DNA from 3 places in the Candidatus Symbiopectobacterium sp. NZEC135 genome. Region 1 is predicted to be linked to each of the others. Evidence: predicted binding sites of a transcription regulator. Region 1 holds the regulator's gene; each other region holds the start of a gene.
The links. Region 1 encodes Fur, which represses iron uptake genes when iron is present. Its sites were predicted from a motif close to ATAATAATGAGAACNACTATCAA; they were not measured.
Positions count from the first base shown of each region.

Region 2: the regulator Fur is predicted to act here: its motif matches at 2,136-2,158, upstream of J5224_RS12745 (Nramp family divalent metal transporter).
Region 3: the regulator Fur is predicted to act here: its motif matches at 5,448-5,470, upstream of J5224_RS12890 (TonB-dependent siderophore receptor).

Region 1 covers NZ_JAGFPF010000004.1:86,018-96,827, reverse strand. The annotation lists gene asnB (asparagine synthase B) at 1-1,155, opposite strand, end outside; gene nagC (DNA-binding transcriptional regulator NagC) at 1,436-2,659, opposite strand; gene nagA (N-acetylglucosamine-6-phosphate deacetylase) at 2,738-3,886, opposite strand; gene nagB (glucosamine-6-phosphate deaminase) at 3,908-4,708, opposite strand; gene nagE (N-acetylglucosamine-specific PTS transporter subunit IIBC) at 5,013-6,509, shown strand; gene glnS (glutamine--tRNA ligase) at 6,737-8,395, shown strand; gene fur (ferric iron uptake transcriptional regulator) at 8,475-8,921, opposite strand; gene fldA (flavodoxin FldA) at 9,258-9,785, opposite strand; gene J5224_RS04045 (methyl-accepting chemotaxis protein) at 10,240-10,810, shown strand, end outside.
Region 2 covers NZ_JAGFPF010000022.1:25,058-35,867, reverse strand. The annotation lists gene recN (DNA repair protein RecN) at 1-184, opposite strand, end outside; gene nadK (NAD(+) kinase) at 272-1,150, opposite strand; gene grpE (nucleotide exchange factor GrpE) at 1,289-1,876, shown strand; gene J5224_RS12745 (Nramp family divalent metal transporter) at 2,197-3,435, shown strand; gene J5224_RS12740 (iron-containing alcohol dehydrogenase) at 3,597-4,751, shown strand; gene J5224_RS12735 (2-dehydro-3-deoxygalactonokinase) at 4,932-5,948, shown strand; gene J5224_RS12730 (2-dehydro-3-deoxygalactonokinase) at 5,963-6,955, shown strand; gene J5224_RS12725 (MFS transporter) at 7,031-8,338, shown strand; gene J5224_RS12720 (bifunctional 4-hydroxy-2-oxoglutarate aldolase/2-dehydro-3-deoxy-phosphogluconate aldolase) at 8,424-9,092, shown strand; gene J5224_RS12715 (IclR family transcriptional regulator) at 9,229-10,026, shown strand; gene nudK (GDP-mannose pyrophosphatase NudK) at 10,064-10,642, shown strand; gene tkt (transketolase) at 10,733-10,810, opposite strand, start outside.
Region 3 covers NZ_JAGFPF010000022.1:51,970-62,779, forward strand. The annotation lists gene J5224_RS12875 (sigma-54-dependent transcriptional regulator) at 1-1,247, shown strand, start outside; gene J5224_RS12880 (hypothetical protein) at 1,277-1,723, opposite strand; gene J5224_RS12885 (MFS transporter) at 1,725-2,957, opposite strand; gene J5224_RS12890 (TonB-dependent siderophore receptor) at 2,963-5,404, opposite strand; gene J5224_RS12895 (FecR family protein) at 5,566-6,540, opposite strand; gene J5224_RS12900 (RNA polymerase sigma factor) at 6,527-7,042, opposite strand; gene cbpA (curved DNA-binding protein) at 7,318-8,238, shown strand; gene cbpM (chaperone modulator CbpM) at 8,238-8,546, shown strand; gene J5224_RS12915 (Rpn family recombination-promoting nuclease/putative transposase) at 8,604-9,569, opposite strand; gene J5224_RS12920 (glycoside hydrolase family 1 protein) at 9,708-10,810, opposite strand, start outside.

The DNA.
Region 1 (10,810 bases):
ATCGTATTGATGCAGCGCGAGCAGTTTACGCACCGTTTCTTCGTGCAGCTCTTTGGCGTTAGGCGCTTTGTGGAAGTACAGGTAACCACCGAATACTTCATCAGAGCCTTCACCGGACAGCACCATTTTGATGCCCATCGCTTTGATTTTACGTGACATCAGATACATCGGCGTAGACGCACGAATGGTGGTCACGTCGTAAGTCTCGATGTGATAAATCACGTCGCGAATGGCATCCAACCCTTCCTGCACGGTGAAGTGGATTTCATGGTGCACTGTGCCCAAATGGTTTGCCACTTCTTGCGCGGCTTTCAGATCCGGCGCGCCTTCCAAGCCAACGGCGAAAGAGTGCAGCTGCGGCCACCAGGCTTCACTACGTTCGTCGTCTTCCACGCGGCGTGCGGCAAATTTCTTGGTGATTGCGGAAATAACGGAAGAATCCAGGCCGCCAGAAAGCAGTACGCCGTAAGGCACATCGGACATCAGGTGGCTTTTCACCGATTCTTCCAACGCTTCACGCAGCGCTTCTTTGTCGGTCACGTTGTCTTTGACGGCATCGTAGTCGAACCAGTCACGATGGTAGTATTCGCGAATTTCGCCGTCTTTGCTCCACAGGTAGCTACCTGCCGGGAATTCCTTAATGGTGCGGCATACCGGCACCAGCGCTTTCATTTCGGAAGCTACGTACAAGTTGCCGTGTTCGTCGTAACCCATATACAGCGGGATAATACCTAAATGGTCACGGCCAATCAGGTAAGCGTCTTTTTCACTGTCATACAGTGCAAAAGCGAACATGCCTCGCAGGTCGTCTAAGAATTCCGGCCCTTTTTCCTGGTACAGTGCCAGAATGACTTCGCAGTCAGAACCGGTCTGGAAGGCATAACGGTCGCCGTACTGCTGGCGCAATGCTTGATGGTTATAGATTTCACCGTTGACAGCCAGAATATGGGTGTGAGCCTGGTTGTAGAGCGGTTGGGCACCGGTGTTGACGTCAACGATAGACAGACGTTCGTGGGCCAAAATCGCTTTTTCATTGGCATAAATACCAGACCAGTCCGGGCCGCGGTGGCGCATCAGTCGAGATAGCTCCAGCGCTTTTTTACGCAATTCAACCGGATCGGTTTTGATATCCAACACACCAAAAATAGAACACATAAAGAACTCCCTCTTGCTCACCTGTCTGAAGTGAAATAACACGGTTATGGCGTCAGCAACCTTGAGTGGGACAATGCCACAACGGTTCGCGTTGCCTTTTGCTGTACCAATGACAATGATTTAGCATCAAAATGCCACTTGAATTCAATATCATTTAATGAAAAAAGCCTTTGGCATGTGTTTTATTCAATGCGAAAGGCTTGTTTGTGAAAAAATGATAATCAGTGTGGCTATTGAGGACGGATTTTTGCGGATTTCATAATCCCGCAAACGTCCACCATCAAGAGGGTTCCAGTAAATGCTGCAACAGCACACCGTTAAGCATGGCGCGTTTTACCAGCGCGAAAGCCCCAATGGGAGAGAGGTGGTTCAGTGTGGAGACTTCAATCGGCAGATGCTGACGAAATTCTTTCAGCACCTGAGTATTGACGCAGCGTTGAATGGCTGGCAGCAGAATTTTCTCGGCATCGGTTATCTCACCCGCAATCACGACCTTCTGCGGATTGAACAGGTTGATGGCGATGGCAAGCGCTTTGCCTAAATACTTACCCGCATGTTCGAGCACATCTTGCGCTAGCGTATCACCCCGATTAGCGGCTTTGCAGATGGCGGTGATGGTGCACTCTTCGGGTGTCAGTTTGCTACTGAATCCTTGGGACAGAAGATGAGCGACACGTTGCTCTATCGCACCGTTGGACACCACGGTTTCCAGACAGCCAAAGTTGCCGCAGTGGCAGCGCTCGCCGAGAGGATCGATTTGAATGTGTCCGATTTCGCCCACGTTGCCGTTGCTACCGAGGAATATTTGTCCGTTGACCAAAATGCCCGCGCCGGTGCCACGGTGAACGCGGACCAGAATAGAGTCGGGGTAGTCGTGAGTGGCACCAAAATAGTGTTCAGCCAACGCCAGGCTGCGAATATCATGGCCGACAAAGCACGTGACCTTGAAGCGCTGTTGTAGCAACTGTACCAGCGGCCATTTATCGACGCTGATATGCGGCATGTAATGTACGATTCCCGCCGAGGGATCGACCAAACCGGGGAGTACGACCGAGATGGCGATAAGTTCCCGAATACGGCGTTGATTGATGGTGATAAAGTCGCTGATCGCGTCAAACAGTGAGGCTTCCAGCGTATCCTGCGTACTTTCTGTCAATGGGTAGTGGGCATCGCTCAGCGATTTACCCTGAAGATCGTAGAGCGCAATCGTGGCACCATGACGACCCAGACGCACGGCGATCGCGTGAAAAGGCCGCGTTTCACAAATGATGGAAATGGCACGTCGCCCGCCCGTAGAAGCTTGTTGGTCAACTTCTTTGATTAACCCACGCTCCAACAACTGACGGGTGATTTTCGTGACGCTGGCAGGGGCCAACTGGCTGAATTCGGCTATCTGAATGCGGGAAATAGGGCCTTGTTGATCAATCAGACGATAGACAACGGCACTATTTAACTGCTTGACCAGATCAACATTCCCTATTTGTGCTTGTCCGCCTGTCGTCATTCTTGAACGCTCGCTTATCTTTTCGGCCTCATTTTATATCCACCCTACCTCAGATAGCCTAAGCGTTTGCTACACGTGTTATTGCGTATAGACGCTGTTGCCATTTACGAAGGTATGAAGGACGTGGTACCCATCATCAAATACTGTCAGGTTGGCGATTTTTCCATTTTCAATACTGCCTAACCGATCGTCCAGATGCATGGCGCGCGCTGGGTAAAGGGTTGCCATGCGCAGCGCTTCATCCAGCGCAATACCGCCATGTTTCACGCTGTTTTTGACGGCATCGATCATCGTCAGTGCCGAACCGCTCAGCGTGCCGTTGTCGTCCACGCACAACCCATCCCGGTAGTATATGGTTTTACCGGCAAAAGTGAACCTATCGATATCAGCGCCAGCCGGGGCCGTGGCATCGGTGACCAGTACGAGTTTCTCACCTTTGATCCGTTTGCTGTTGCGGATATTGGCCCAATCAACGTGCATCCCGTCGGCAATGATGCCGCAGTAGATCTCTGGGGCGTCATAAATAGCGCCCACTAAACCCGGTTCGCGCCCGCTAATATACGGCATGGCATTAAACAGGTGGGTGGCAAAGCGAATACCGGCAGCAAATCCGCGTTTCGCTTCCTGCCAGGTGGCATTGGAATGACCGGCCGACACCACGATCCCTGCCTGGCTTAGCTGGCGAATCATGGCGGCTGGCACCTTTTCTGGTGCCAGCGTGATTTGGCCAATCACATCCGCATTGGCACAAAGATAGTCGACCAGTTGTTGCTCTGGCGCGCGGATCAGGCGGGCATCGTGCGTACCTTTTTTCACTACATTCAGCCACGGTCCTTCAATATGCAGGCCGAGAGCCTGATTGGCGTGTAACGCAAGATACGCGCGCATGGTTTCAACCGCGTGCTTGATAAAGGCATCACTGGAAGTGATAAGCGTAGGGAGAAAGCTGGTGCAGCCTGAACGTTGATTGGCCTGCTGCATGGTTTCTAGCGTGGCAATGGAAATGGCATCAAGGCTGTCATTGAACTGGACGCCACCGCAGCCGTTAAGCTGCAAATCGATAAAGCCGGGGGCCACCGAGGCACCATTCAGATCGTGGCGTGGCAGGGGGGCGGGAAGATCGGATTCGGGACACACGCCGTCGATCGTGTCACCGTTGATAACGATGGCATGGTCATCCAGTATTTGGTGCCCGGTATAGATACGACAATGGGTTAACGCATACATCTTGAACTCCCGGCTTACAGATTAAAGACCGATAATGCTTTCAGCTTCCAACTCGTGGAAGTATTTCACGGTTTTTACTTTCAACTCCATGGTAGAGGGCTCATCGCAAACAATGATTGCCTTGGCATGCAGTTGCAGACAACTGATGGTCCACATGTGATTGACATTGCCCTCTACGGCTGCCTGTAACGCTTGTGCCTTGTTACGGCCAGACACCAAAATCATCACTTCCTCAGCATCTAATAGGGTGCCGACGCCGACGGTAAGCGCATATTTGGGAACCTGAGACACATCCCCTTCGAAGAAACGGGAATTGGCGGTGCGGGTCTCTTCGGTTAACGTCTTGATCCGCGTACGGGAGGCTAAGGACGAGGCGGGTTCATTAAACGCAATATGCCCGTCATTACCTACACCGCCCATAAACAGGTGAATCTTGCCATAGGAGGCCATTTTCTCTTCGTAGCGTTGGCATTCTGCCACCACATCTGAAGCGTTACCGTTCAACAGGTTAATATTTTCCTGCTGAATATCAACGTGATTGAAGAAATTCTCATACATGAACGTGTGATAACTTTGTGGATGTGCGGCTGGCAGACCGACATACTCATCCATATTAAATGTCACCACGTGCTTAAAACTGACCAGCCCCGCGTTGTGCATCACGATAAGCGCTTTATAAGCTTCTAACGGTGAGCTGCCTGTTGGCAGGCCTAACACAAAAGGGCGCTCAGCGCTGGGGTTAAAGGCATTGATACGCTGCACAATATGCCGTGCTGCCCATTTGCCTACCTGCTCTGATGTGGTGACGGGAATAAGTCTCATACATAAATCTCCGGATAAGCGTTCCAAAACCAGTGAACCGATTTGCTACTGCCTGGATGATAAAGATAGGTTATTAGTGAGTCTAGCTTGTTTTTTTTTATCTTGAAATAAGGTGAGGAAATTGAGAGGTATAATGATTTAATATGCGGGTATTTTGCGCGTCATGTCACAGAATGTTAGGGTTTAATTTGCGTGGCAAATTATTTTTTTTACACTTCAAGCACAAGCCGCCTGGTATGAGATGGCTGCTGTGAATCGGTTTAACGGGCAGTTTGGTATCCCCTGGCGGGAGAGAGAGGATAATGTGAGTGTTCTTAGCTATTTGCAAAGGGTTGGTCGAGCGCTGATGGTGCCAGTGGCGACGTTGCCAGCCGCAGCGATTCTCATGGGGATAGGGTACTGGATCGATCCCAATGGGTGGGGGAGTGAGAGTGCGCTTGCAGCCCTGCTGATTAAATCCGGTGCCGCAATCATTGAAAACATGGGGGTGCTGTTTGCGGTGGGCATCGCTTATGGTATGTCCAAAGATAAAGACGGGGCGGCAGCGTTAACCGGGTTCGTCGGTTTTCTGGTGCTGACCACGCTGTGCTCTCCCGCAGCCGTTTCAATGATCCAGCATATCCCGCTGGCGGAAGTGCCTCCGGCATTCAGCAAAATCCAAAACCAATTTATTGGTATTCTGGTCGGTATTATTTCGGCTGAACTCTACAACCGTTACAGCCATGTCAAACTGCCTGAAGCATTATCGTTTTTTAGTGGGCGTCGGCTGGTGCCGATCTTGACCTCGTTCCTGATGATCGTTGTTGCTTTTATCCTGATGTATGTCTGGCCAGTGATTTTTAGTGCGTTGGTGACTCTTGGCGAGCATATCCAGCAGTTGGGATCGGTAGGGGCGGGCGTGTATGCGTTCTTCAACCGCTTGCTCATTCCTGTCGGGCTGCACCACGCGTTGAACTCGGTATTTTGGTTTGATGTGGCGGGCATTAACGATATTCCAAACTTCCTCGGTGGGCAGCAGTCCATTGATGCGGGCAAAGCGGTGGTTGGCATCACGGGGCGCTATCAGGCCGGGTTCTTCCCCATCATGATGTTTGGTTTACCGGGTGCTGCGCTGGCAATTTATCACTGTTCTCGTCCGGAAAATAAAAGCAAAGTGGCGGGGATTATGATGGCCGCCGCGTTCGCCGCTTTCTTTACCGGGATCACCGAACCGCTTGAGTTTTCATTTATGTTCGTTGCCCCGGTGCTGTATGTGTTGCATGCCGTGTTGACCGGGATCTCAGTGTTCATTGCCGCAAGTATGCATTGGATTGCGGGCTTTGGTTTCAGCGCCGGGCTGGTCGATATGGCGCTCTCCTCGCGCAACCCGCTGGCAACCCAGTGGTATATGTTGATCCCGCAAGGGCTAGTGTTCTTTGTTATCTACTATGTGACGTTCCGTTTCACCATCAAACGTTTCAACTTGCTGACGCCGGGGCGCGAGCAGTCGGTTGACGGCAGTGAAGCCGATGGTTTTACGTTAAATCAAAGCGTTGCCGAAAAGAAGGTGAATGATACGACGTCTCTGGCCCAGGGATATTTGGCGGCGCTGGGCGGTAAGGCCAATCTGGTCGGGATCGATGCTTGTATCACGCGTCTGCGGCTGAATGTGGTGGATTCTGCGCACGTGGACGAAGCCCAGGCAAAACGCTTGGGCGCGGCGGGGGTTATCCGCTTGAATAAACAGAATGTACAAATTGTCGTGGGGACGCAGGCAGAAGCCATCGCCACGGCCTTAAAGGATATTCAAAACCAGCAATAAGGGTAGTGTCGTTGTTGAATGGTGCGGCGTGGGGCATTCCTGACGCCGCATTTTTTATCGCTGTTGGTATTACCATCCGCCCGCTTTCGGTTACCTCATGCGTAATCATCAGCCGTTTTGCTTCTTTCTGTGTAATTCATAAGATTTAGTGCAAGTAACAGTTGTGTCCTGCCGTAGCTTGTTGGATCATTGCGGGTTATGTGTCGTTTTGCATCGAGGAATCAAGCATGAGTGAGGCAGAAGCCCGCCCAACCAATTTTATCCGTCAGATCATTGATGAAGATCTGGCGTCTGGAAAACACAGCCTGGTACAAACCCGTTTTCCGCCGGAACCCAATGGCTACTTGCATATCGGCCATGCCAAGTCCATTTGCCTCAATTTCGGGGTGGCGAAAGATTACAACGGTCAGTGTAATCTGCGTTTTGATGACACCAACCCGGTGAAAGAGGATATCGAGTATGTTGAGTCCATCAAGCGGGATGTGCAATGGTTAGGGTTCTCCTGGAGCGGTGATATTCGCTATTCTTCTGATTATTTTGACCAGTTGCATCTGTACGCGGTCGAACTGATTGGTAAAGGGCTGGCCTATGTGGACGAACTCTCTGCCGAGCAGATCCGCGAATACCGTGGCACGCTGACCTCTCCCGGTAAAAACAGTCCTTACCGCGATCGCAGCGTTCAGGAAAACCTGAACCTGTTTGAAAAAATGCGTAATGGTGGCTTCGCTGAGGGCACTGCGTGTCTGCGCGCCAAGATTGATATGGCATCACCGTTCATCGTGATGCGCGATCCTGTGCTGTACCGTATCAAATTCGCCGAACATCATCAGACCGGGAAAAAATGGTGCATCTATCCTATGTACGATTTCACGCATTGCATTTCCGATGCGCTGGAAGGGATTACGCACTCACTGTGCACGCTGGAGTTCCAGGACAACCGACGCCTGTATGATTGGGTGTTGGACAATATCACCATTCCTTGTCATCCGCGCCAGTATGAATTCTCGCGCTTGAATCTGGAATATGCGGTGATGTCTAAACGCAAACTGAATCAGTTGGTGACTGAAAAAGTGGTTGAAGGGTGGGACGATCCCCGCATGCCGACTATCTCCGGCCTGCGTCGCCGTGGTTACACTGCCGCTTCCGTGCGCGAATTCTGTCGTCGTATCGGCGTGACCAAACAGGACAATAATGTCGAAATGGCGGCGTTGGAATCCTGTATTCGTGATGACCTGAATGAGCATGCACCGCGCGCCATGGCGGTGTTGGATCCGGTAAAAGTGATTATCGAGAACCTGCCAGAAGGCCACGAAGAGTGGGTTTCCATGCCAAATCACCCGAATCAGCCGGAAATGGGCACGCGTCAGGTGCCGTTCAGCCGTGAGATTTATATCGATCGTGCCGATTTCCGTGAAGAAGCGAACAAACAGTACAAGCGTCTGGTGCTGGGTAAAGAAGTGCGCTTGCGCAATGCGTATGTCATCAAGGCGGAACGCGTTGAGAAAGATGAACAGGGTGTTATCACCGCGCTATATTGCACCTATGATGCCGAAACCTTGAGTAAAGACCCGGCTGACGGGCGTAAAGTGAAGGGGGTTATCCATTGGGTTTCTGCCGCACATGCGCTGCCAGCTGAATTCCGCCTTTACGATCGTCTATTCAGCGTGCCAAATCCAGGCGCTGCGGATGACTTCCTTGCAACGATTAACCCGGATTCGCTAAAAGTGGCTCAGGGCTTTGTTGAGCCGAGTTTGGTAAAAGCAGAAGTGGAAAAAGCGTATCAGTTTGAACGCGAAGGATATTTCTGTGCCGATCGCCGTTATTCAAGCGAAACACATCTGGTGTTTAACCGTACGGTAGGTCTGCGTGATACTTGGGTTGGTTGAGGCCAACGCTGACTGAAATGAAAAAACCGCCTGTTTTTTGGGCGGTTTTTTTACGGCATCAATCAGAACAAAGCCTGGCTTATTTCGGGTCGTGGAGCGTTTCTTCTTCGCGGCAGTCGCCCGTACTGCAATGGCCATACAAGTACAAACTGTGGTTAGTCAGTTTAATACCGTGTCTGTCTGCGATTTCGCGCTGACGCACTTCGATAGATTCATCACGGAATTCAATAACGCGTCCGCAATCCAGGCAAATAAGATGGTCATGATGGTGTTGTTGTGTCAGCTCGAACACTGACTTACCACCTTCAAAATTATGACGGGTGACAATACCGGCATCATCAAACTGGTTAAGCACGCGATAAACGGTCGCCAGACCGATTTCTTCGCCCATATCTATCAGTTTTTTATACAAATCTTCCGCGCTGACGTGATGACACTCCGGATCCTGCAACACTTCCAGAATCTTCAGTCTTGGCAGAGTGACTTTCAAGCCGGCCTTCTTTAATGCGGTGTTATTGTCAGTCATGCGGGTTTAGTCCTGTTGCTTTCTCGTCGATGGGGGCAATTAAGCCTATGACATCGGTCGGCTCAAAAATTGTAATGGCGTCTCAATTATAGAACCGCGCATTAAAAATGAAAACCATGGGATGTTAACAATACCGTCTCCATAAAGAAAGTGTGCATTCGCGCGCAATCTCTTGTTGTAAAATGGAGAAAATTGATAAACGTACAAAACCGATGGGTACTATTGTACAGGCTTAGACCGGGAAGTTAAAAAAATGTTTCTATTAATTTAATCGGTTTTATCTATTAATAAAGCCCTGACATTGCTGTCAGGGCTTCTGTGTAAAACAGGGGGCGATCAACCCACCAGCGCTTTCAGGTTGAGTTCTTCGCTGATTTGTTTGACCCAGGCACTCACGCGTTCACCGGTCAGTTCAGGTTGACGATCTTCATCAATAGCCAGACCGATGAAGTGGTTATCGTCTGCCAGCCCTTTAGACGCTTCAAAATAGTAACCTTCGGTTGACCAGTTGCCGACAATCGTTGCCCCGCGCGGTTCAATGATATCGCGCAGCGTTCCCATCGCGTCACAAAAGTATTCTGCGTAGTCTTCCTGGTCGCCACAGCCAAACAGGGCAACAATTTTTCCATTGAAATCAATTTCTTCTAGTGTCGGAAAGAAATCGTCCCAGTCACACTGGGCCTCACCATAGTACCAAGTCGGAATGCCAAGCAGCAGGATATCAAACGCTTCGATATCTTCTTTGCTGCTTTTGGCGATGTCATGAACCTCTGCAACATCACTGCCCAGTTGCTGTTGGATTGTCTTGGCAATGTTTTCGGTATTGCCGGTGTCACTGCCAAAGAAAATGCCTATGAGTGCCATGGATAAAATAACCTCTTTATTCTTAATGGTATGGTGCGGTTTATCACCTACATATCAAGTAATAGTATCAGACGCTGGGGGTGGGAGAAACTTGTATCTTTCCCCTGGCCAAAAGTGGAAATAACCGCTATTAAACAAGGGTATTTATCGGATAGTTCTTTTTTGCCATATCGCCAGTTTCTTTAATTACTTTAGCGGCGACATAGTTAGCACCCATTGCCCTATCTTTGTGAAAAATATCACTAATCACTATTTTTTAGTGACAGCGTGCTGTAGATCACGGAGGGAAACTACTAAATATTCTTTTAATATTGACGATGAAACTAGAAGGTTCGCCGTGTGCTTGTAGGCGTAAGGCATCGCGCGTTTTCCCCTTTGGGGATTGTTTCAAACCTGATGATTTTTTTAAAAATAATAACCCTACCGCACGTTATTTTATATCTGGAGCTTGCTTATGCAATTCTTGAGAAACATCGCCATCAGAACGGCAATGTTATGGGTTTTAGGGGTTTTCTGTGTGCTGTGGGGCGGTGTTTCCGTCTACACCATTTTCTCCTTCAAGGAGATGACCACAACTTCACAGACTAGCACCTTACTGGTTCATAACATGAATTTAGTCAATCAGGGCAACGATCAATACTTTCGTATGGTGACCCGTTTAGCACGTGTGGTGGATTGGCGTCGCACTGGTGAAAACACGCTGGCGGATAAAGAACAGGCGTCAGCATTGACGGCATTGAATAATCTGAAATCCGACTTGGCTACCTTTAGCAGTATCGATCATGCGGGGCTGGATGCCGCGCTGGCTGAGGCAGTGGTGCGCGATTGGGGTAACCTGATTACCCAGGGCGTTGATCCGATGTTTCAAAAGGCGCAGACCAACGCCTTGGATGAATATCAACGCTATGCCAAGGAAACGGTGCCGGCGCTCAGTCGTCAATTTGGCGCCTCGGTCAATGCTTTTAATAAGGCTGGTTCCGAAAAATTCGCCGCAGCTGGCGAGCGTTTTCAGCAAATCACCGCCA
Region 2 (10,810 bases), on a different contig from region 1:
CGCGCTGTGCGCCGGGACGCACCATGCTGGCGTCAGAGCGGTTGCCCAAACACAGGCCCAGTGCGTCAATCGCGATGGATTTGCCCGCGCCGGTTTCACCGGTGATAACGCTCATACCTGATTGAAAATCAATTTCTAACTCACGCACGATAGCGAAATGACTGATAGTGAGTTGCGCCAGCATGAATCACCTTCCTGTATGTAACAACAGACTGTAATTGCATACAGTATAATGCCGTTTTTTAACCAGTAAAGTGGCCAGCGCGAAATTTTAAAATAATTTTTTTGACCACCCCAGCTTTGTGCTTAGCGTATTGAAATAGCTGTAATTTTCTGGATGTATCAAATTCAGCGAGTATTGGCTGCGGGTAATCAGTACCTCTTCCCCTTCCTGTACCGGCAGGGTTATCTGGCTGTCACAGCTCAGCTCCAGATCGTGAGTGATATGGGAAAACTTCAGGCGGATGGTGCTGCTGCTATTTATCACCAGTGGGCGCGCTGAAAGCGTATGGGGAAACATCGGCACCAGCGCGATGGCATCCAGTGTTGGTGTCAGGATGGGGCCGCCACCGGAAAGTGAGTACGCGGTGGAACCGGTAGGCGTTGAGATAATCAGGCCGTCCGAGCGTTGGGAAAACGCGAAGCGATCGTCGATATAGACTTCGAATTCAATCATATGGGCGACTTTCCCGGGGTGCAGTACCACCTCGTTGATCGCCGTGCTGGTGCTGTCGGGCTGATCGCGGCGGCAAACGTGCGCCTCCAGCATAAAGCGCCGCTCACTCAGGTAGCGCCCTTCCAGCACCTCGGTAAGCTGTTGTTGTGCCTGATCGGGATCGAGATCGGTCAGGAAGCCGAGATTTCCGCGGTTGACGCCAATCACATCAATGTCATAGCGAGAGAGTACGCGAGCGGCGCCTAACATGTTGCCATCGCCGCCTACCACTACGGCTAAATCGGCTTGCATGCCGATCTCCGCCAGACTGCCGGTCAGCGCGTCGGGCAAGTTTAGCTCGTGGGCGATATGCTGCTCGAGCATCACTTGGTAGCCCTCGCCGTGCAGCCAGTGATACAACATTTCATGCGTCGCCAGTGCCGTGGGGTGGCGCGGGTGGCCCACAATGCCAATGCAATTGAACTGTTTCGTCATCGTTATGCTTTTCCTTACCCTGAGCCGCCCGGTATCACGAAATCTGTCGGTATATGTGACTACTTCTCTTGAATCCCCGGTTTTCATCCCCATAATAAGCGAACAAGCGAGATGAATGCTAAAACCGCGGAGAATTTCATGAGTAGTAAAGAACAGAAGTCGCCTGACGAGCAAGTCGTAGATCAAATGGAAGCGGCACAGGGGCAACATGCGGAAGTGGAACCTGCAACGACAGACGTCGCCGATCCGCGTGATGAACGTATTGCCGAATTGGAAGCGCAACTGAACGAACTACAGCAGCGTGAGCGCGATACCGTGCTGCGCGCGCGTGCCGAAACGGACAATATCCGCCGTCGCGCTGAAATGGATGTGGAAAAAGCGCACAAGTTTGCGCTGGAAAAATTTGCGGGTGAAATGCTGCCGGTGATTGATAACCTCGAGCGTTCACTGGATGCTGCCGATCGCAGCAATGAGTCCCTTGCCTCATTGATTGAGGGCGTGGAACTGACGCTGAAATCGCTGCTGGATGCCGTTCGTAAGTTTGGTATCGAAGTGGTGGGTGACGTGAACGTGCCGTTTAACCCGGAAGTGCACCAGGCCATGACCATGCTGGAGTCGGCCGACCATGCGCCTAATTCCGTAATGATGGTGATGCAAAAAGGTTACACCCTGAACGGCCGCTTGCTGCGTCCCGCCATGGTTGCCGTTTCCAAAGCGAAGGGCTGATTTCCCTGAGCGACCCGCGCGTGCCGTGAAGGCAGGCGTAACAAATTGAAATCAATAAAAACCCCAAGTGACTTTACCTTGGGGTTTTTTGTTTATATTTTGTTAACAATATGGCACGGATCACATTTACAACGATGCGCGCGTGTTGGGGCGGTGATAGTAGAGAGGTCATCGTGAACCTATCAGGCGAAACGTATGTCCCTGCTAACGGTGTTGGTTTTAGCTATTGCAGCAATCTGTTTTACCGTTCTACATGCGCTTGATAATCATTATCATTCATGACAGAGTAAACCATTATAGAGGTAATAAAGGGTCATTGTATGCCGGGGAGCCGAGTGATAGAGACTGCCAGCCGCACGTCAAGGAAGCTTAAACTTTCCCTGATGGGGCCAGCATTTATAGCGGCGATTGGCTATATCGATCCGGGTAATTTCGCCACCAATATTCAATCAGGGGCAGCCTACGGCTATCAATTGCTGTGGGTGGTGGTATGGGCCAACCTGATGGCGATGCTGATCCAACTGCTTTCTGCCAAGCTGGGGATTGCCACCGGAAAAAATCTGGCTGAGCACATTCGCGATCGTTTCCCTCGCCCTGCGGTGTGGGCCTATTGGGTGCAGGCGGAGATTATCGCCATGGCAACCGATTTGGCCGAGTTTATCGGTGCTGCTATCGGCTTTAAGTTGCTGTTAGGGGTTTCGCTGCTTGAGGGCGCGATTCTTACCGGTATTGCAACTTTCCTGATTTTGGCACTGCAACAGCGCGGGCAAAAGCCGCTGGAGATGATTATCGGCGGGCTGCTGCTGTTCGTCGCTGCCGCGTACATTGTCGAACTGATCTTCTCGCGTCCTGAAATGGCCTCGCTGGTGCGTGGCATGGCGGTGCCGCAGTTGCCTACCTCGGACGCGGTGCTGCTGGCCGCTGGGGTGTTGGGGGCCACCATCATGCCCCATGTGATTTACCTGCACTCTTCATTGACCCAGCAGGGGGAAGACCACACCCGTGCCGAACGCTATGCTGCGACCAAAATCGACGTGGCAGTGGCGATGACCATTGCCGGATTCGTCAACCTGGCAATGATGGCGACCGCGGCGGCAGCGTTCCATTTTAGCGGCAATCAGGATATCGCCGATCTGGAGCGTGCTTATCTCACCCTCGATCCACTGTTAGGGAAGGCAGCTGCGACCATTTTCGGTTTAAGTCTGGTGGCTGCGGGGCTCTCTTCTACCGTCGTGGGGACGCTGGCGGGCCAAGTGGTGATGCAAGGGTTTATCCGTTTCCATATTCCCCTGTGGGTGCGGCGCACGGTCACTATGCTGCCTTCGTTTATTGTGATTATGTCCGGCATGGAACCCACTCGCGTGTTGGTGCTGAGTCAGGTGCTGCTCAGTTTCGGCATCGCGTTGGCATTGGTACCTTTGCTGGCGTTTACCGGAAATCGAGCGTTGATGGGAGGCATGGTCAACGGTCGTTGGGTACAGAATGCTGGTAATGTAATTGTTTTTGTTGTGGTTTCTCTCAATGCTTATCTGCTGATCAGCACGTTTATCCTTAGCTGATACAGCGCACTATTTCTCACGTCTAACGGATTGTTGTCACAATAAATGTGATGGCAGTCCATTTTTTTTACCAAAAGGCTGGCGCTCATTTTTCCTCCTCTCTATTATCTGGATCATTAATACGAACAGCGTTCGCATATGCGAACAAAAAGAGGTGAGAGATGCCAGTTTTTGATTACAGTAATCCCGTCAAATTTCATTTTGGGTTAGGACGACACAAGCAAGTGGGTGACATTGCCCGTCCTTACGGTAAAAAGGCGCTGCTGGTAGCGTCAGACAGCTCCAAACCCACCGGGCAGTTGCAGGCGGTGCAACAGTCACTAACAGAAGCGGGTGTCGCGTTTGCGGTTTACGATCGCTTTATGCAGAACCCGCTGTCTACGCTGGTGGCAGAAGGAGCGCAGGTCGCGATCAATGAAGGGTGCGATCTGGTGATCGGTCTCGGCGGCGGCAGCGCGATGGACATGGCGAAAGGGATTGCCTTTTCTGCGGTCAATGAAGGTAGCATCTGGGATTACGTGTTTGGTCGTAAAATCGGCACCCGCGCGTTGCCGATCATCCTTATCCCAACGACCGCAGGCACCGGCAGTGAAGCTAACCGCACCGCGGTATTCACCAACCCGGAAACCAATGACAAGAAAGGCTTGGTGAATCCGCTCATCTACCCGAAGGCAGCCATTATCGATCCTGAATTGATGTTGACCCTGCCAAAACGCGTGATCGCCGGGCCGGGAGCCGATGTGCTGTTCCATGCGCTGGAATCTTACATTTCCAAGAATGCCACGCCGTTCAGCGAAATGCTGTCCCTGCGTGCGATTGAGCTGATCGCACAGAACCTGCCGTTGGTCTATGAAGATGTCACCAACGTGGCCGCCTGGGAGAACGTTACGCTGGCCAGTTCGTTGGCGGGCATGGCGATTGACTGCGCGGGCACCACACTGCCGCACGCGTTGCAGCACCCCATGGGCGGCCTGCTGGACGTGGTGCATGCGGAGGGTATCGCGGCGATTTATAAACCCTTTATGGAATATACCTGGCCTGCGGCGCCCGAGAAATTTGCTGCTATCGCTAAAGCCATGGGGGTAGATACGCGCGACATGAGTCAGGAGCAGGCGGCGGAAAGCAGCGTGGCGGCGGTTCATCAATTCCTGACCGGCATTAATATGGTGCCTACGCTGACGCAATTGGGCGTTAAAGAAGAGCACTTTGATTGGTTGATTAATAATGTATTAACCACCATGAAAGTGGTGCTGTCGAATAATCCACGTGTACCAGACGGAGAAAAGATTCGGGAAATTTATCAGGGCTGCTTGTAATTCTGTGTGCGTTATCCACCAGGGATAAACGCTTATTTATCGGGTGCGTAGTGAATTAATATCTATTTGCACCAGACAATAAAAAGCTATTCCGCCTGACGAGATTTTTTCGTCAGCGGACTTTTGTACCCTATTTTTGATGCCCGTTATAAATGTTATGACAATAAGAGGCTAACGATTATGTTTGTGGTTATTGATTGTGGTTCTACCAATACCCGCCTTTATCTGATCAACGATCAGGCGGTAATCAGTAAAAATGAAATTCCCGTCGGGGTAAACAGCACGGCAGCGACCGGTAATAATGCCGCGTTGAAAGAGGGCATTGCTGCCGGTTTCCAACAGTTGTTGGTGCAGGAAAACCTGACGCTCAACGATGTGCGTTTTGCCATCGCCTCGGGAATGATCACCTCTAACCTGGGTCTGGTGGAGATCCCGCACCTGACCGCGCCGGTCAATATTGACTCACTTGCCACCTTTGCCCGCCAATATCGCGATCCGGCGATTTTCCCGGTTGATATTCCGGTGGTGTTCATTCCCGGTATTAAAAATGCGCCAGGTAAGGGGGGCTGGGAAGGGATTGCGTCGCTGGATTTAATGCGTGGTGAAGAAACCCAGGCGATTGGCGTGCTGAGCCGCCATAAGCCCGCGCTGCCGTGCACCATTATTGAGCTGGGATCGACCACCAAGTTGATTCACATTGATGCGCAAGGAAGACTGGCGGGCAGCATGACCTCGCTGAGCGGTCAGGTGTATGCCGCTATTCTGAAAGAGACCTTTATTGGTTCCAGCGTCAAAAGTGCTGAGCCCCAACCTGACTGCTTCTCTGAGCAGATTGCCGATGCAGCCTACCGCAGCGTGCAGCAAAGCGGCCTGTTACGCACCATTCTGCTGACCCGCTTTATTCAATTCTCACTGGATACCCAACCGGCGGAACGCAAGCTGTTTTGCGAAGCGGCGATGGCGGCTGACGACATGAAACTGTTTGCCGATGCCCAGCAGCAAGGATTTGACCTGAACGGTGAGGTGATTTTTGTCGGCAACGCGCAGCGCTGCCATATCTACCAGCACATGATGAAAAACGTACTCGGTCTGACGCGTCCGGCGACGCTTATCACCGCACGGGACGAAATTGACCGGCTGGTAGTGGAAGGGGCTGGCTATATCGCCGCTCGCGTTGATCTGGGGCAACAGGGCTGAGACAGGAGAGAAACATGTATTCCGTTACCATCGATACCGGCACCACCAACACGCGCGTTTTTGTCTGGCAGGACAATCGCATTATTGCTGAAGCCAGCCAGGCAGTTGGCGTGCGCGACACCGCCATCACTGGCAGCAAAGAAACCTTGACGCGGGGCGTACAGGCGGCGGTTCAGGCTGCGCTGGCACAGGCGGCGTTACCGCCAGGGGCCAACGTGACCTACTTGTCTGCGGGCATGATAACCTCCAATGTCGGCCTGTGTGAGATCCCACACGTTGTGGCTCCTGCGGGTATTAACGAATTGGCGGCAGGCATGGTGCAGCAGGTCATTCCTGAAGTGAGCGATCAGCCGATCTGGTTTGTTCCTGGCATTCGCAACAACGACGGTGCGATTGCGCCGGAAAACGTTGAAAAAATGGATGTGATGCGCGGTGAGGAAGTGGAAACCATCGGAGCCATCGCCGCGTTGGATATTCACGGTCCGGCACTGATTATCCAGCCAGGCTCGCATTCCAAATTTATTAAAGTCGATGCGGATAACCGCATTGAAGGCTGCGTAACGACGATTGCCGGTGAGTTATTGGATGTCATTACGCAACGCACTATTCTGGCCAGCTCGCTGAAACACCAGTTTGCTAATGAAGTGGAAGCGCAGTATCTGCTGCAAGGGGCACGTGATTGTGCCGCCGTCGGTCTGGCGCGCAGCTGCTTCTCGGTGCGCATTCTCGATATGTTCGCTGCACTGAGTGATAACCAAAAGGCGAACTATTTGCTCGGTGCGGTATTGCAAACGGATATTCTCGCGATCAAAAACAGCAAGGCGCTGAATATCTCCCCGGATGCCACGTTAGTGATTTGCGGCAAGAAAATATTAAAGAACGCTTTTGAAATATTAATTAAGGATGATGCCTTTTTTACCGGCGACGTGGTGGTGATTGATGATAATCAGCCTTCGCTGTCTGGCTTAGGTGCATTGGAAATTGCCCGGGTCAGAAAAATTATTTAACGAACATTCCGCCTGTTAGCAGGCAGGTAATGTCATTACCTCTTACCCTACAGGTATTATTATAGGAACATCACGATGAGTACTCTGGTTAATACCGATGCCGCGAGTAAAAAAATTGGCAAGAAACGGTGGTTTGTCGTTTTCTTGTTATTAATTGGCGGCATTATCAATTATCTCGATCGCGCTGCATTATCCATTGCCGCCCCCGATATGATGAAAGATCTGCATTTGACCAATACCGATATTGGTTTGATGGGGTCCGTGTTTGCACTGATTTACGCCATGTGCCAACTGCCTTCCGGCTGGCTGGTCGATAAATTTGGTCCGAAGAAAGTCTACAGTTGGGCAATCGGCCTGTGGAGTGGCGCCACCATGCTGACGGGTGCCTGTAGCAACCTCACCACGCTGTTGTTTGCACGCGGCATCTTGGGCATTACGGAAGCGCCGTGCTGGCCGGGTGCAGCGAAAATCACCGCCTCTTGGTTCCCGAAAAAGGAACGCGCCCTGGCAACAGGCTTCTGGGATGCGGCATCCAAATGGGGCCCGGCCATTGCTCCACCGATTCTGGTTGCCATCATTGTCCCGTTCGGCTGGCGTGCGCTGTTCTTTATCGCCGGTGGTATTGGTCTGATCTTCGTGGTGTTATTCATTTTTGCTTACCATCAGCCGGAAAAGCATCCGACGCTGAGCAAAGAAGAGCTGGATTACATTAAAGAAGGTGGCGGCGGTACCGCAGAAAAGCTGGGCAACAGCGAAGTCACCATTAGCTGGGGCGGGTTGTTCAAGTACAAATGCGTGTGGGGCATGATTCTGGGCTGGTTCTGCTATGTGTGGATGATGAATATTTTCACCACCTTCCTGCCGCTCTATTTGATGAAAACCCAGAACATCGAACTCAAAGCGTTGGGCATTTACGCCAGTATCCCTTACTTCGGCGGTATCGTTGGGGCGATTGGCGGCGGGTATCTTTCCAAATGGTTGATGGATCGGGAAATCTTTAGTGATTCACTGGTTGCCAAACGCGTCACCATCAGCGTCTCCGCGCTGTTGGCTGGTGTTGCCGTGGTGGCAATTCCGTTCGCGACCAGCCTGACCGGTACGCTGGCTCTGCTGGTGATTGCCATGGCGCTGCTCTCGGCGCTCTCTGCAACCGGCTGGGCGTTACCGGGTGATGTCGCGCCGGCATCCATGGTGGCGTCCGTAGGCAGTATCCAGAATTTCGGCGGTTACTTCGCCGGTTCACTCTCACCGTTGGTGACCGGCATGATCGCCGATGCTACCGGTTCTTACACCATGGCGTTTGTCAGCGGCGGGATCATCGCTGGCTGTGCCGCCCTGTGCTACTGGTTCATCGTCAGAAAACCGATCGTCGCTAACGCATGATCGCAGTGGAGGCGGCCTCGCGCCGCCTTTTTCGCCGTTTGTAGCAGTCGATTTAATAGTTAATTAAAGGGTTATGAGGTTATCAATGATTAAGCACCGAGTGATTCACGCCATAGAAGAAACGGGCATTATCGCGATTGTCAGAGGGACAAAACCCGAGGAGGTGATCCCCGTGGCACGCGCGCTCTACGATGGCGGCGTGCGCGTGTTGGAAGTGACCTGCAACACGTCAGGTTATCTGCGCAGTATTGAAGCGCTCACGGTGGAATTGGGCGACAAAATGTGGATCGGTGCGGGAACCGTGATCAATCCGGTCATGGCGCAGTTGGTGATGGATGCCGGAGCCAATTTTGTGTTGGCACCGGATTTTAATCCGCAGGTGGTCAGCATGGTGCATGAAAAGCAGAAGCTGATGATCCCCGCCGTCGTTACGCCGTCTGAAATCTTGCAGGCGTGTCGTATGGGCGTCGATTTGCTTAAGCTGTTTCCGGCTAACGGTTTGGGCGTCAACTACCTGAAAGAGTTGCAGGGGCCGCTTAACAATCTCTCGATCATTCCTGTTGGCGGCGTGACGCTAAATAACGTCGCAGACTTTGCACAGGCGGGCGCATTTGCCGTTGGGGTGGGCAGCGAGCTGATCAATAAAACGTTAGTGGCCGAGCAAGCATGGCAACAGTTAACCGAGCTGGCGCAGACCTTTATTACGCGTTTTCGGGAAAATAAAAAGCCGGATGACGTTTGTTACCCTCTCTGATTGACTCTCCTCTTCCGATAAAGGCTGCCTGCCGCACTATCAACGCGGGTTGCCCTTATCGGGCACTTTTATTTTTTCTTACCGCTATGGTTATCTTGTATAATCCCGCGCAAGCGAATGCATGGGGATGGATGGCGTGGAAAAAATCAATCGCTCGGTGGCCAGAGCGCTGGATATGCTGGAGTTGGTCGCAGGAACGCGGGATGAGTTAACCATAACGGAAATCAGTACTCAGTTAGGCATACCGAAAAGCACCACCTTCGATATTATTTATACGCTGGTGGATAAAGGCTATCTTGAAATCGCCAATCCCCGTGTCAAATCTTTCCGTCTGGGGCTTAAATTGTTCCAGACCGGTGCGGTTTATCTCGATCAAACGCCGTTTCATGAAGCCGCACGCTCGGTGCTGGAAGAGTTGGCTGCCAGCGCGCAGGAAACCTCGTTCCTGGCAATGGAAAACGACGGTATGCTGGTCTATCTGGATAAAGTGGAGAGTGCTGCATCAGTACGTACCTCTGCGCGCATCGGTTCCAATAACCCACTTTATTGCACTGGCCTTGGCAAAGCGCTGCTGGCGACCATGCCGGATGAACAAGTCAAAGCCATTCTCGATAAAACCGGCGGTTTGCAGCCGATTACCCCCTTCACCGTGACGGATGAAGCGCGTTTTTTCGGCGTGCTGAACGAAGCGCGCCAGCGCGGCTACGTGATTGACGATCGTGAACATAACGCGGAAGTCTTTTGTGTCGCAGCCCCTATTTATAACGCTCGGGGTAAGGTGCAAGCGGCGCTGAGTATTGCCAGCCTGTTTTCCAAAGTAAAAGATAACCCTGAGCGTATTGCTGAGCTGGGTTCGCTGATCTCAACGGCGGCGCTCACGCTATCGCGCCGTATCGGTTTTCGCGGTGAACATCTGTATCAGGAGTTTCGTTAAGTCAGCCGCGTGTTTTCCCGCGTGATGGAGTGTTGTGATGTCGTCTCCCATAAAGCTTATTGAAAAGAAACTGCTGTCCGATAACTGGTATGTGCTGCACAACTACACGTTCGATCTGCAACGTAAACAGGGCGGTGTGGTGCGACAGCGGCGCGAAGTTTATGACAAAGGCGACGGTGCCACCATTCTGCTCTATAACCGGGATAAAAAGACGGTAGTGCTGACGCGCCAATTTCGTATCCCGACGTACCTCAACGGTAATGAGAGCGGCATGCTGTTGGAAACTTGTGCGGGATTGCTGGATGCGTTGTCACCGGAAGCGTGCATCCGTAAGGAAGTCATGGAAGAGACGGGTTACCATATAGAGCAGGTCGAAAAACTGTTTGAAGCCTATATGTCGCCTGGCAGCGTGACAGAAAAGGTGTATTTTTTTGCCGCAGAATACGCGCCTTCCCAACGTCTGGCGCGCGGCGGCGGCGTGGAAGATGAAGACATTGAGGTTATCGAACTGCCGTTTGTTGACGCACTGGCGATGATCAAAGACGGGCGTATCTGCGATGGAAAAACCATCATGCTACTGCACTATGCGCAGTTACAGGGATGGTGTGCATCCTAAATACTCAAGACCTGTAACCCAGTCTTTTGAAAAAAAATTCCCGTCGTCCCCGGCTTTCGTCGAGGATGACGGGCATCAGCAGTTTAAGACTTACTTCAGCAACGCGCTGGCTTTTGCCACCACGTTATCCACCGTAAAGCCAAACACCTCGAACAGTTTTTCCGCCGG
Region 3 (10,810 bases), on a different contig from region 1:
GCCGCCAGGCTTTGCAACTGATCAATGATTTGGATATTGCGTTGGTGCTACTCGATCTCAATATGCCCGCCCTTGATGGTCGGCAATTGCTAAGAGATATTCGCGAGCATGCTCCCTATGTGCGAGTGATCGTATTGACAGGACTCAATGAAACCGACATCGCGGTAGCGTGCATGAAGCAAGGTGCCTATGATTTTATTACCAAAACCAGTTCAACCGATCAGTTACTGATAGGCGTGCGCCGCGCCATGGAGATGATTGGGCTGGAACGGCGTTACCATCAAATTAAAGAGGGGTTCTTTAATCGCATGAATCTGAGTGCGTTTGACCGAATCCTCACCACTGACATCAAAATGCACGACTGCTTTACTTTCGCTGCCGCGTTGCACGATAGCCGCGAGCCTATCTTAATAGAAGGTGAAATAGGTACAGGTAAACATCTGTTTGCGGAAGCGCTGCAACAACAGGTTTGTCCAGAATTACCCTTGTTAACGCTGTCAGTGGCCGATATCACCCCACAGATGTTAGAGCAAAAACTGTTTGGGGTTGCCCATCAAGCGGGCTTGCTCGATATGGCAGGCTCAGGTTTTTTGCTGCTTGAACATCTCGCGCTGGCAAATGAGGAAACCCAAAGGGTGTTCACGCAGTTGTGCCAGCGCAAACGCTATTTTCCGCAAGGCTCGCTGCGGGAAACTGCGCTCAAATGCCGGTTATTGTTTAGTACCACGGTGCCGCTGGAACAGCTCGAGCAAAAGAATTTCTCCCACGGATTGCTTTACTGCCTGCAACCACAGCGCATAAGGCTACCGCCGCTCAGGGAACGGACCGCTGATATTGGCCTGTTATTGCAGCATTTTAATGAGATGGCCTGCCAGGCGTTGGGGCGGGATTACCTCGCGCTGCCCCACGATCTCGCGAGCCGACTGGAGCATTACGCCTTCCCCGGAAATATTGCCGAATTAAAATCGTTAACTTTTACCGCCGCAGGGATCAGCAACGGTCAGGAACTGTCCCTCGCGCCTTTTTTTAAGGCGCTAGAACAAACTCAACCGCTACCGCACAGTGAACGGATTACCTTTCCAGCGAATTTACCCACCATTAGAGAAATCACAGAGCAGTTGATCCATGAGGCACTTATTCGCACCAATAACAACCAGAGTGCCGCAGCCAAACTGCTCGGGATAACGCAAAGTGCGTTGAGTCGCCGCTTGGGCAATGCGGGCATAAGCAAAGAAACAGGTGCTTAAATGCATCCGTAATGCGACTGGTCGTGCACTTACTCCATCACGGCCCCATCCAGCGCAAGAAACGCCGTCGCTTTTCGATAAGCGTCCTCCATATCGTCTGCCAGCGTTTTGGGAAACGGCAGGATCTTTTTCACTTTGGGAAACATGGCGCTCAGGCTCTCACGCACTTCAGGCTCACAGGTCAAATACACATAACCCGCGCAGTAATCCCGCAGTTCATTTTTATATTGCTTCATCCATCGCGATGCCTGCTTCTCTTGTTCATGGGGTTCTCTCTCATGACCATGCCTTGCTGGAATCCACACCAACGCCACGCGCCGCTGCTGTGTCAGAATGTGCGTCAATCCCGCCAGTAACCTGTCGGTGCGATTCGGCATCTCCAATGCGGGAAAGCGCAGGAAGACCACGGGCCAGCGCGAACTGTCGAAAATTTCACTGTCCAGTGGCTCACCGGAATAATGATGTTGTTGGTTCATGTTATTCATCCTTTTCTGCCATGGGGGCACGCAATAGCCCCGTAATAATCAGTAGTGCCAGCGCACCCGATGCGTAGAACCAGGGCCAGCTAATCCAGCTCACCATTTGCGCCCCTGCAATGGTAGCCAGCGTGCTGGCAAACCGTCCTACGCCGTAAAAAGCCGCGTAATCGGTAGCGGGTTGCGCCCCGCGTGACCACCCCAATATTCTGGCACTCAGCACCACAAAAATGCCGCTCACCGCCGCCCCCACCGCTATCGCTCCCGACATGGCGAGCCACGACTGCACCCGAACAAAACCGGTTATCATCGCGGCCAATGCCAGCAAGGCCAGCACGGTGAACGCCATCAGTGCACCGGAAAGCCCGCAGCGGCGCATTAACGGCATAGAGATAACCGCAGTGATCAGCATGGTGATGGGGCCAAGCGTGCCGACGATCCCACCGATCTGCGCTATCGGCACATTGAGATCGAGCAGCATCAGGCGATTCAGTCCCGCAATCGGAAAGATAACGCAGCACGCTAACGTCAAGAGAGTAAGTCGCTTGCGCTGTACGGGGTTACGCAGCAACGCACTCAGGCTCGCCGCGTCCCGCCGCCCAACGTTCGGTTGGCCAACATGCGGTACCTCTTTCATTAACAGCAGCACCGGTAATACCAGCAGTAAAAGAGAGGCCGCATAGCACAGGAAGATCGCCTTCCAGCCATAGGTGTGAAACAACGCGACAAAAGCACCGCCGCCAATCATGGCACCTGTCGATAATGCTCCCAGTTTGCAGGCCGCTGCACGCGGTCGCCAGGCTGGATGAATGCGCTCTACCGCCAACCCGTCCAATGCAATATCCATGGTTGCCATGGTGAACGCCACAAAGAGCCCCATCGAGAACAGAATCCCCATGGCTGCGCCTTCCAGCAGCGCCACCATAGCTACCGTCAATGCCGCCAGCACTTGCATCGGTACAATCCACGCCAGTCGAGGCGGCAATAACGGCGGGCGCCAGCGATCCACCAGCGGTGCCCACAAAAAGGCGACGCCCAACGGCAGATAGAGCGCATAGAGCCACCCGGCGGCTCCCAGACTGATGCCCTGCGCACGCATAATGGCAGGGAAGCCACCCTGAATGAGCCCCATGGTCATGCCGAAGCCGATGTACAGCGCGCTAATGCCCAGTAGCGTGGCTAGCTGCTCACGCATGCGCGGTGCTTGCGTGTCGGACCGTATTGCTTGTTCCATTGGCATCACCAGCGATAAGCCAGTGAGGCATACACCACCCGATCGTTGCCGTAGTTACAGAAGTTATTGGACAGGCACGTCACATAGCGTTTATCGAACAGGTTATTGACGCTGACCTTGCCACTTAACCCGTTGAGCGTTGGCGATCTTTTGCCGAAATCGTAACTGACTGACGCATCGAACACGGTGTAACTCGGCGCATCCAATCGCGTGGCGTTGGCGGTATAAACGTTAGGCGAATATCCCCCCACCGTGCTGCCGACATAGCGCACGCCGCTGCCCAGGGTAATCCCCTCCAGCACGCCGGAGCGGAAGCGATAATCGGCCCACAGCGAAGCGGTGTAATCAGGAATACCAATAGGTGCCTGCCCGACATCGACCCCTAATCCTTTAACCACTTCGGCGTTGGTGTAGGTCAAGGCACTGGTCACATTGATGTTGTCCGTAACCGCCATCTTGCTTTCAAACTCAACGCCGCGTGAACGCTGTTCCCCGGTTTGGTAAGTGGTGTATGGGTTGGCGGAGGTCACGACGTTACTTTGTGTAATATCAAAGTAGGCAAGCGTAAACAGCGCATTAAAATGCGTAGGTTGGTATTTTACCCCCACTTCGCGCTGCTTCGCTGTAGTCGGCTTAAAGGCGCTGCCGCTTGCATCAGTACCATTGACCGGCAGGAATGATGTGGAGTAGCTGACATAAGGCGCAATCCCCATGTCAAAGTTGTAAATCAGCCCGAGCTTACCGCTTACCGCGTCGTCATCTTGCACGCTACGGGTATCATTCAGTCGGTTATCGGTTCTGGTTCGAATAGTGTCATAGCGCATGCCGCCCACCAGCGTCCAACGATCGAGATCGATCTGATCCTGCGCGTAAAAACCCGCCTGATTGGTGTGCTGCTTCTGGTTGGTGATGCGCGCCAGCGTCAGGTTAGTCGCTACGCCATACACCGGGTTCAGGAAATCAATGGAAGGTGCGCCGCCGTAATCCCGAATTTGCGTCCAGTCAGATTGCTGATAATCAAAACCGAATAAAGCCGTGTGATATAAACGCCCGGTATCAAATTCAGCCTGAAGTTGCAGATCGGATGTCAGACCGCGCAGCGTTTCATCCGTTCCCAGCGCGTAACGCGAGATGGTATGTCCATCGGCCCCCATGCTGGACGTCCCTACGCTCTTGCTCACCGTTGAGTGATCGAGATAGCGGAAATTGTGGCGCACGCTCCAGGTGTCATTGATGCGGTGCTCAAACTGATACCCCACCATGATCTGCTTACGATCGAACTGATCAAACGCCGGATCGCCGTCGTTGAAATTACGGGGGATTTGCCCTGCCGGGCTGGGCCACAGTGAACCGACCGTGGGCAACACACCGTAGTATCCCCCTTCAGGATCGTGCTGATAACTCATGTTGAGCGTGAATGAAGTATCGGTATCGGGGATCCAGGTCAGAGAGGGAGCGACATAGACGCGTTCTTCTTTGGTATTCACTACCTGCGTGTCAGATTTCCGGCCAAGCGCGACAACGCGATAGAGCAACGAGCGGTCATCGTTGAGCGGCCCGGCGGAATCCATACCAAGTTGCATCCGGTTATGGCTGCCGTAGAGCATCTCAACCGCGTGCTGCGGTTCGCTGGTCGGTACCTTGGAAATCGCATTGATCAACCCGCCAGGCGTCACACCACCATACAGCGTGGACGACGGACCTTTGAGGAATTCGATGCGCTCAATACCATAGGTTTCAATCTGCGGAATGGCATAACCGCCGCCGCGCAGTAAGCGCAAGCCATCAAGATACTGGTTGCTGTCGGTCGGAGAACCGAAACCACGAACATAAGGCAAATCATAACGCGATGCCGAGCCGCGAACTTCTGCCGCCACGCCCGATGAATAGCGCAATGCCTGCACCAAGCTTTGCGCGCCCTGCGCGTCAGCCTGTTCGCGGGTGATCACGCTGACCGACTGCGGCGTTCTCATCAGCGGGGTGTTGGTTTTGGTACCAGAGGTACTGTTGCTGGCAACATAACCCACCACCGGGCCCAGTCGGCTATTTCCCTGCGCCTGAACCACCATGGTGTCGGGCGTTCCCCCTGATGCAGTCCTCGCTGACGGAGGCAATACATAAATTTGTACCGTGGTTGCATTACTAAAGCGGTAGCCCAGCCCGGTGCCATTGAGCAGGGTTGCCAACGCCTGCTCAGTGCTCAGCGTGCCACGCACGGGTTTACCAATGGTGGCCATTTCCGGCTCTTCACGGAAAACAACGGACAGGCCAGTGATACGGCCAATGTCGTTCACCGCCTGAGTGACGGGTTTCGCCGGAAGATTGAAGCTGAATTGCTGCGTGGCTTGCTGTTCAACCGGCGCTGCGGCGCTGTGCGCACCACTAAAGCTGGTCAATAAAAGGGTGGCGAATACGTAGCCTGCCTGGTGTGCTCTTTTTTGTTTCATTAGAAGAGATCCTCATCTCGTGTCATGAACTGCGAGCACGTTAATAATAGTAATTATCATTTGCACTCTCACTACGTTCACGAATGAGAAAACGGATCACTGAACCCTGAAAATGAATTTTTTAATCAAAAAATCACAACACATTGTAAAATATATTATTTTTATGGAGAGAGAATCACCAGCCGTTCAGTGACTTTGCGCATCTGAAACCCGACACTGGCCTGCAACGATGCCAACGCCGCATCGCTATCCACCAGCGAAAAGCTGCCAGTCACCGTTTGATTAGCCAACGCCGATGACGGGATGAGAATACGCCCGGGACGGTAGCGTTCCACCTCACGCACCACATCAGCCAGCAGAGCACGATAAAACACATAACGTCCTTCGCGCCACGCCATTTCGTCTGCAACATTAACACTGACAGGTGCATGGGTTCCGCTGGCGCTAAACCATACCTGCTGTCCGGGTTTAAGCAGAGTGGGAGTCACAGACCCACCCGCTGTCACCGCGACACTTCCTTTTGCCAGGGTCACCAGAGCAGAATCATCCATCAAACGCACATCAAATTGGGTACCAAGCACCCGCACATCACCCGCCGCCGTCGCCACCACAAAGGGCGTCTGCGACGGCGTGACATCAAAAAAAGCGGCACCGCGCAGCAAGTGGACGCGCCGCCCTTGCGGCGTAACGTCAACGTTGAACGCGCTATCCGCATCCAGCAATACCCGCGAGCCATCTGCCAGCGTTATGTCTCGACGTTCGCCTTTGCTCGCCACGTGGCTTGCCGTAACATCCTGCATCCAGTAAGGGTTTTCCAGCCAAAGCACTCCCGCCAGCATCAATGCACAGCAGGCGCTGGCCGAAACCAGCCACCGTCTGGCGCGTTGATGGCGTTTTTCCTGCTTGATTGCCGTGAGATAAACTGCCAGCGCATCGGACTCCTTTTCCGCCAATCGCTTGCCCGGAGCCGCGGTTGCCTGCCATACCGCCTCGACCGCGCGATACGCTTCATCGTGCGCCGGGTTACTCTGTCGCCACTGGTCACAGGCAATTCGCTGAGCGCGCGAAGAATTATCCCGCAGAGCGATAAACCAGTCGCGCGCTTGTTCGCGGATTTGCGCCTCAGTCGGTGTCATCGTGCTCGCCTCCTATGCGCGCTTCGCAGGCAGCTACGGCCCGCGCCATGTGTTTTGCCACCGCTCGTGATGAAATCCCCATCACCGCAGCAATTTCCGAGAAACTGCGACCATGAACCCGATTGAGCAAAAAGATATGCCGTGTTTTTTGCGGTAAGGCCGCCAGGATTTCATCAATATGATGGATGTTCTGCTGTGCGGACACAATGTCTTGCGGCGACTCGACTTCTTCAGTGTAGTGCTCAGGCAGCACGCCCTGAAGGTAGTCTGCTTTGGTTTTTTCCGCCCGCAAATGGTCAATGGCCGCATTACGCGCACAGCGGGTGAGATAGGCGGCGGAGTCGCCTTTCCACTCAATCGCCTTTTCCCACAAGCGCAGAAAGATATCCTGCACCAGGTCGCTGGCGATATTACGGCACCCCACCCGACGCCGGATCTGCCGTTCCAGGCGTTCATGCTCTGTGAGGTATAGCGCGGCGAGATCCTTGCTTTTGTCGGTCATAACGTCGAGCCCCGAACGGTAGTAAAAACAGTGCCGAACCGCGCAAGGATCCTGTGCAACAACGTGGGAAGCATGGGCTGAACGGACGGCAATTATTGCTGATGTTATCGACCGTTTCCAGCAAATAAAAATGATAATCAATGCATTACGTTTAGTACGGTTATCGTTACGGTGACTTGCAGTGGAGATATGCATTGCATGGGATTATCCTACACTTAGCGGTGAAAATACGCTCAGGAATCCCACTTACCGATTGAATGACGCGAGATTACGTTATGGAATTAAAGGATTATTACGCCATTATGGGCGTAAAATCGACAGACGATCTCAAGACCATCAAGACCGCCTATCGTCGATTGGCCCGCAAATACCACCCGGATGTCAGTAAAGAGCCCGACGCCGAAGCACGGTTTAAAGCCGTGGCTGAAGCCTGGGAAGTGCTGAGTGACGAACAGCGGCGAGCAGAGTATGACCAACTGTGGCAACACCGTAATGATCCACAGTTCACCCGGCAGCCACAGCAGGAAAGTGGTCAGCGCTATAAGGCTGAAGACGTTGACGATCTGTTCTCCTCTCTCTTTGGTCAGCATGCACGCCAATCACAGCAATCCCGCGCAACCCGAGGTCATGATATTGAAATCGAAGTCGCGGTATTCCTCGAAGAAACCCTTAGCGAGCACAATCAAACCATCAGTTACAAGCTACCGGTGTATAACGCCTTCGGCATGGTAGAGCAGGAAATTCCCAAAACGCTCAATGTGAAGATACCGGCAGGCGTGGGCAACGGTCAGCGCATTCGCCTTAAAGGCCAGGGAACGCCGGGCGAACGAGGTGGACCAAATGGAGACCTGTGGTTAGTCATTCATATTGCACCGCACCCGCTGTTCGATATCGTGGACCACGATTTGGAAATTGTTGTCCCGCTCGCCCCTTGGGAAGCCGCACTGGGCGCAAAGGTCACCGTACCGACGCTGAAAGAGAGCATTCTGCTGACGATTCCTGCGGGCAGCCAAGCAGGCCAACGGTTACGTATCAAAGGTAAGGGGCTTATCGGTAAACACCATACCGGCGATTTGTACGCCGTAATAAAAATCGTGATGCCACCTAAACCGGATGACCGCGCCAGCATCTTGTGGCAACAGTTGGCAGACACCCAACCATCCTTTGATCCTCGCAAAACATGGGGGAAAGCATAATGTCTACAGTAACCATTACCTTTACCGTTACTGAGTTTTGCCTGCATACCGGCGTTTCGGAAGACGAACTGAGTGAAATTGTTGGCCTGGGGGTGATTGAACCTCATGAAGATGAACATTCATGCTGGCAATTTGACGATCGTGCAGCCGCGATGGTAGAGCGCGCCCTGCGTTTAAGAAGGGAGTTAGCGTTAGATTGGCCCGGTATCGCCGTAGCTCTGACATTACTGGAAGAGAACGCACAGTTACGCCAAGAAAACCGACGGCTGCAACAGCGCCTGTCCCGCTTTATTACACATGTCGAATAAGGCCAGACTGCGTAGCACGGTTTAAAATCGTAGTAACGTGCTACGCATCAGAGTGCATCAATGGTGGAGTTGCAACAGGTCGTCTTCTGTAAGACTGGTCATTTCTATGATGATGGTGTGATCCATTCCTTTCTGCAACATCGCTCTGGCGATTTTTAATCGGGCTTCGCGTTCCCCTTTTTCAAGTCCACGCGCCTCCCCCAGCGCTATGCCTTTTTCGATACCTTTTTCGATACCTTTTTCGATGCCTTTCTCGATGCCTTTCTGCTCCAACTGTTCCGCTATGGTCATCAGTTCATCTCCATGTTGCGGCACCCGTTGTGCCAGTTGCCTCACATAAGTATCGGCATTCGCCGTATTACCCATCTGTACCATGTAGTTTATCAGCGATCTGACCTGTTGTCTGGTCATGGTATTTGTCAGCATAATTGTCACTAACCGGTCCATTAATTCAACCAAATCTCGCTGACGTATATGCTTTTGCACCAACGTCAGCGCCGCCATACTACGATGTTGCATAATTTCATCATCGGGAATGACGGTGACATCGATCAAATAGAAATTTTCGGTGTAAAGTCGGTGAGCAACGGTCGGATCATCAAACAGTTGTAACCAGCTAAGCGGATAGGGATATGGACTTGTTTCACCGGCGTAAAACACCATCGGGATAACGAGGGGTAGCGTTTTATGACCCGCATCGAGATGGCGCTGCATCGCAGCAATAGCATATCGCATTAATCTGAACGCCATCATTTTATCCGGTGAACTCTGGTGTTCAATCAGCACATGGATATACCCTTCCCCCGCTATTGTCCGCAAGCTGTAAAGCACGTCGCTGTAATAGGCCCGAAGATTATCTTCAATGAAAGATCCAGACTCCAATTTCAGCGTATCCAGACAGCAAAGTTTCCGTAAGTGCTTGGGCAAGTGCAACTGCATGAAATCTCTTGCCGTGTCTGGATGAGTCAAGAACTGCTTGAACATGGCATCATGAGGAGTGGGTGTTGTTGTAGACTTTTTCATCAGTGCACACTCTGAAATGTATCCACAACGATTTTACGCTTTCGTACTTATCGGCTTGTTCAATGGCAACGGTACGTTTTGCTATTCACGACGATCGCGAGCGAGAAATGACTCACCAGCGATAGCCGTATTCACACCTTAGAGCGTTTCACCGTTAGTGGCGATAACATCCTGATACCAATAGAAACTCTTCTTACGGTAGCGGGCCAGTGTGCCGTTACCGTCGTTATCCTGATCGACATAGATAAAGCCGTAGCGCTTGTTCATTTCTGACGTCGATGCGCTGATAAGATCGATGGGTGCCCAAGAGGTATAGCCCATCAGTTCCACGCCGTCTTTCACCGCTTCTTTCATCTCTTTCAGATGCGACTGGAAGAACGCAATACGGTAGTCATCATTAACCTGATGATCGTCGTCGATCTGATCGACAGCACCCATGCCATTTTCCACCACGAACAACGGGATCTGATAACGATCGTACATATCGTTGAGCGCTATGCGCAGCCCAACCGGATCGATCTGCCAGTCCCATTCGGTGGTTTTCAGATAGGGGTTCTTCACGCCACCAGCAATGTTACCGCCCACTTTGTCCATCTTGTCGGCGTTGACGCTGGTGACCAGCGACATGTAGTAGCTGAAGGAGAGGAAATCCACCGTATGCTGTTGCAGGATCTCTTCATCACCCGGCAGCATGTTGATGTGAATGCCCTTTTCGACGAAACGGCGCGTCATGTGGCGCGGATAACGTCCGCGAATCTGGACATCACTAAAGAAGTAGTTGAGCTGGTTTTCGCGGTATGCCAGCAAAATATCTTCCGGCGCACAGCTTTCCGGGTAGGTCAGCAAGCGCGTCAGCATGCAGCCAATTTTCGCCTCCGGACAGAGGCGACGACAATGTTTTACCGCCAGCGCGCTGGCAACAAACTGATGATGCAGCGCCTGATAAATCACGGTTTCAATCTCATCCTTCGAGAAGCGATCCGGCACAATTCCGCCCGTGGTAAACGGGTGACGGATGATACTGTCGATCTCATTGAACGTGAGCCAGTACTTCACTTTATCTTTATAACGCTCCAACACGGTAACCGCGAATTTCTCAAAACAATCCACCGTTTTTCTGCCATTCCACCCGGCAAAATGGTTGACCAGATAGATCGGCATTTCGTAATGGGACAGTGTTACCAGCGGCTCAATACCGTTGCTGCGCAGCTCATCAAACAGTTCGTCATAGAAACGTAACC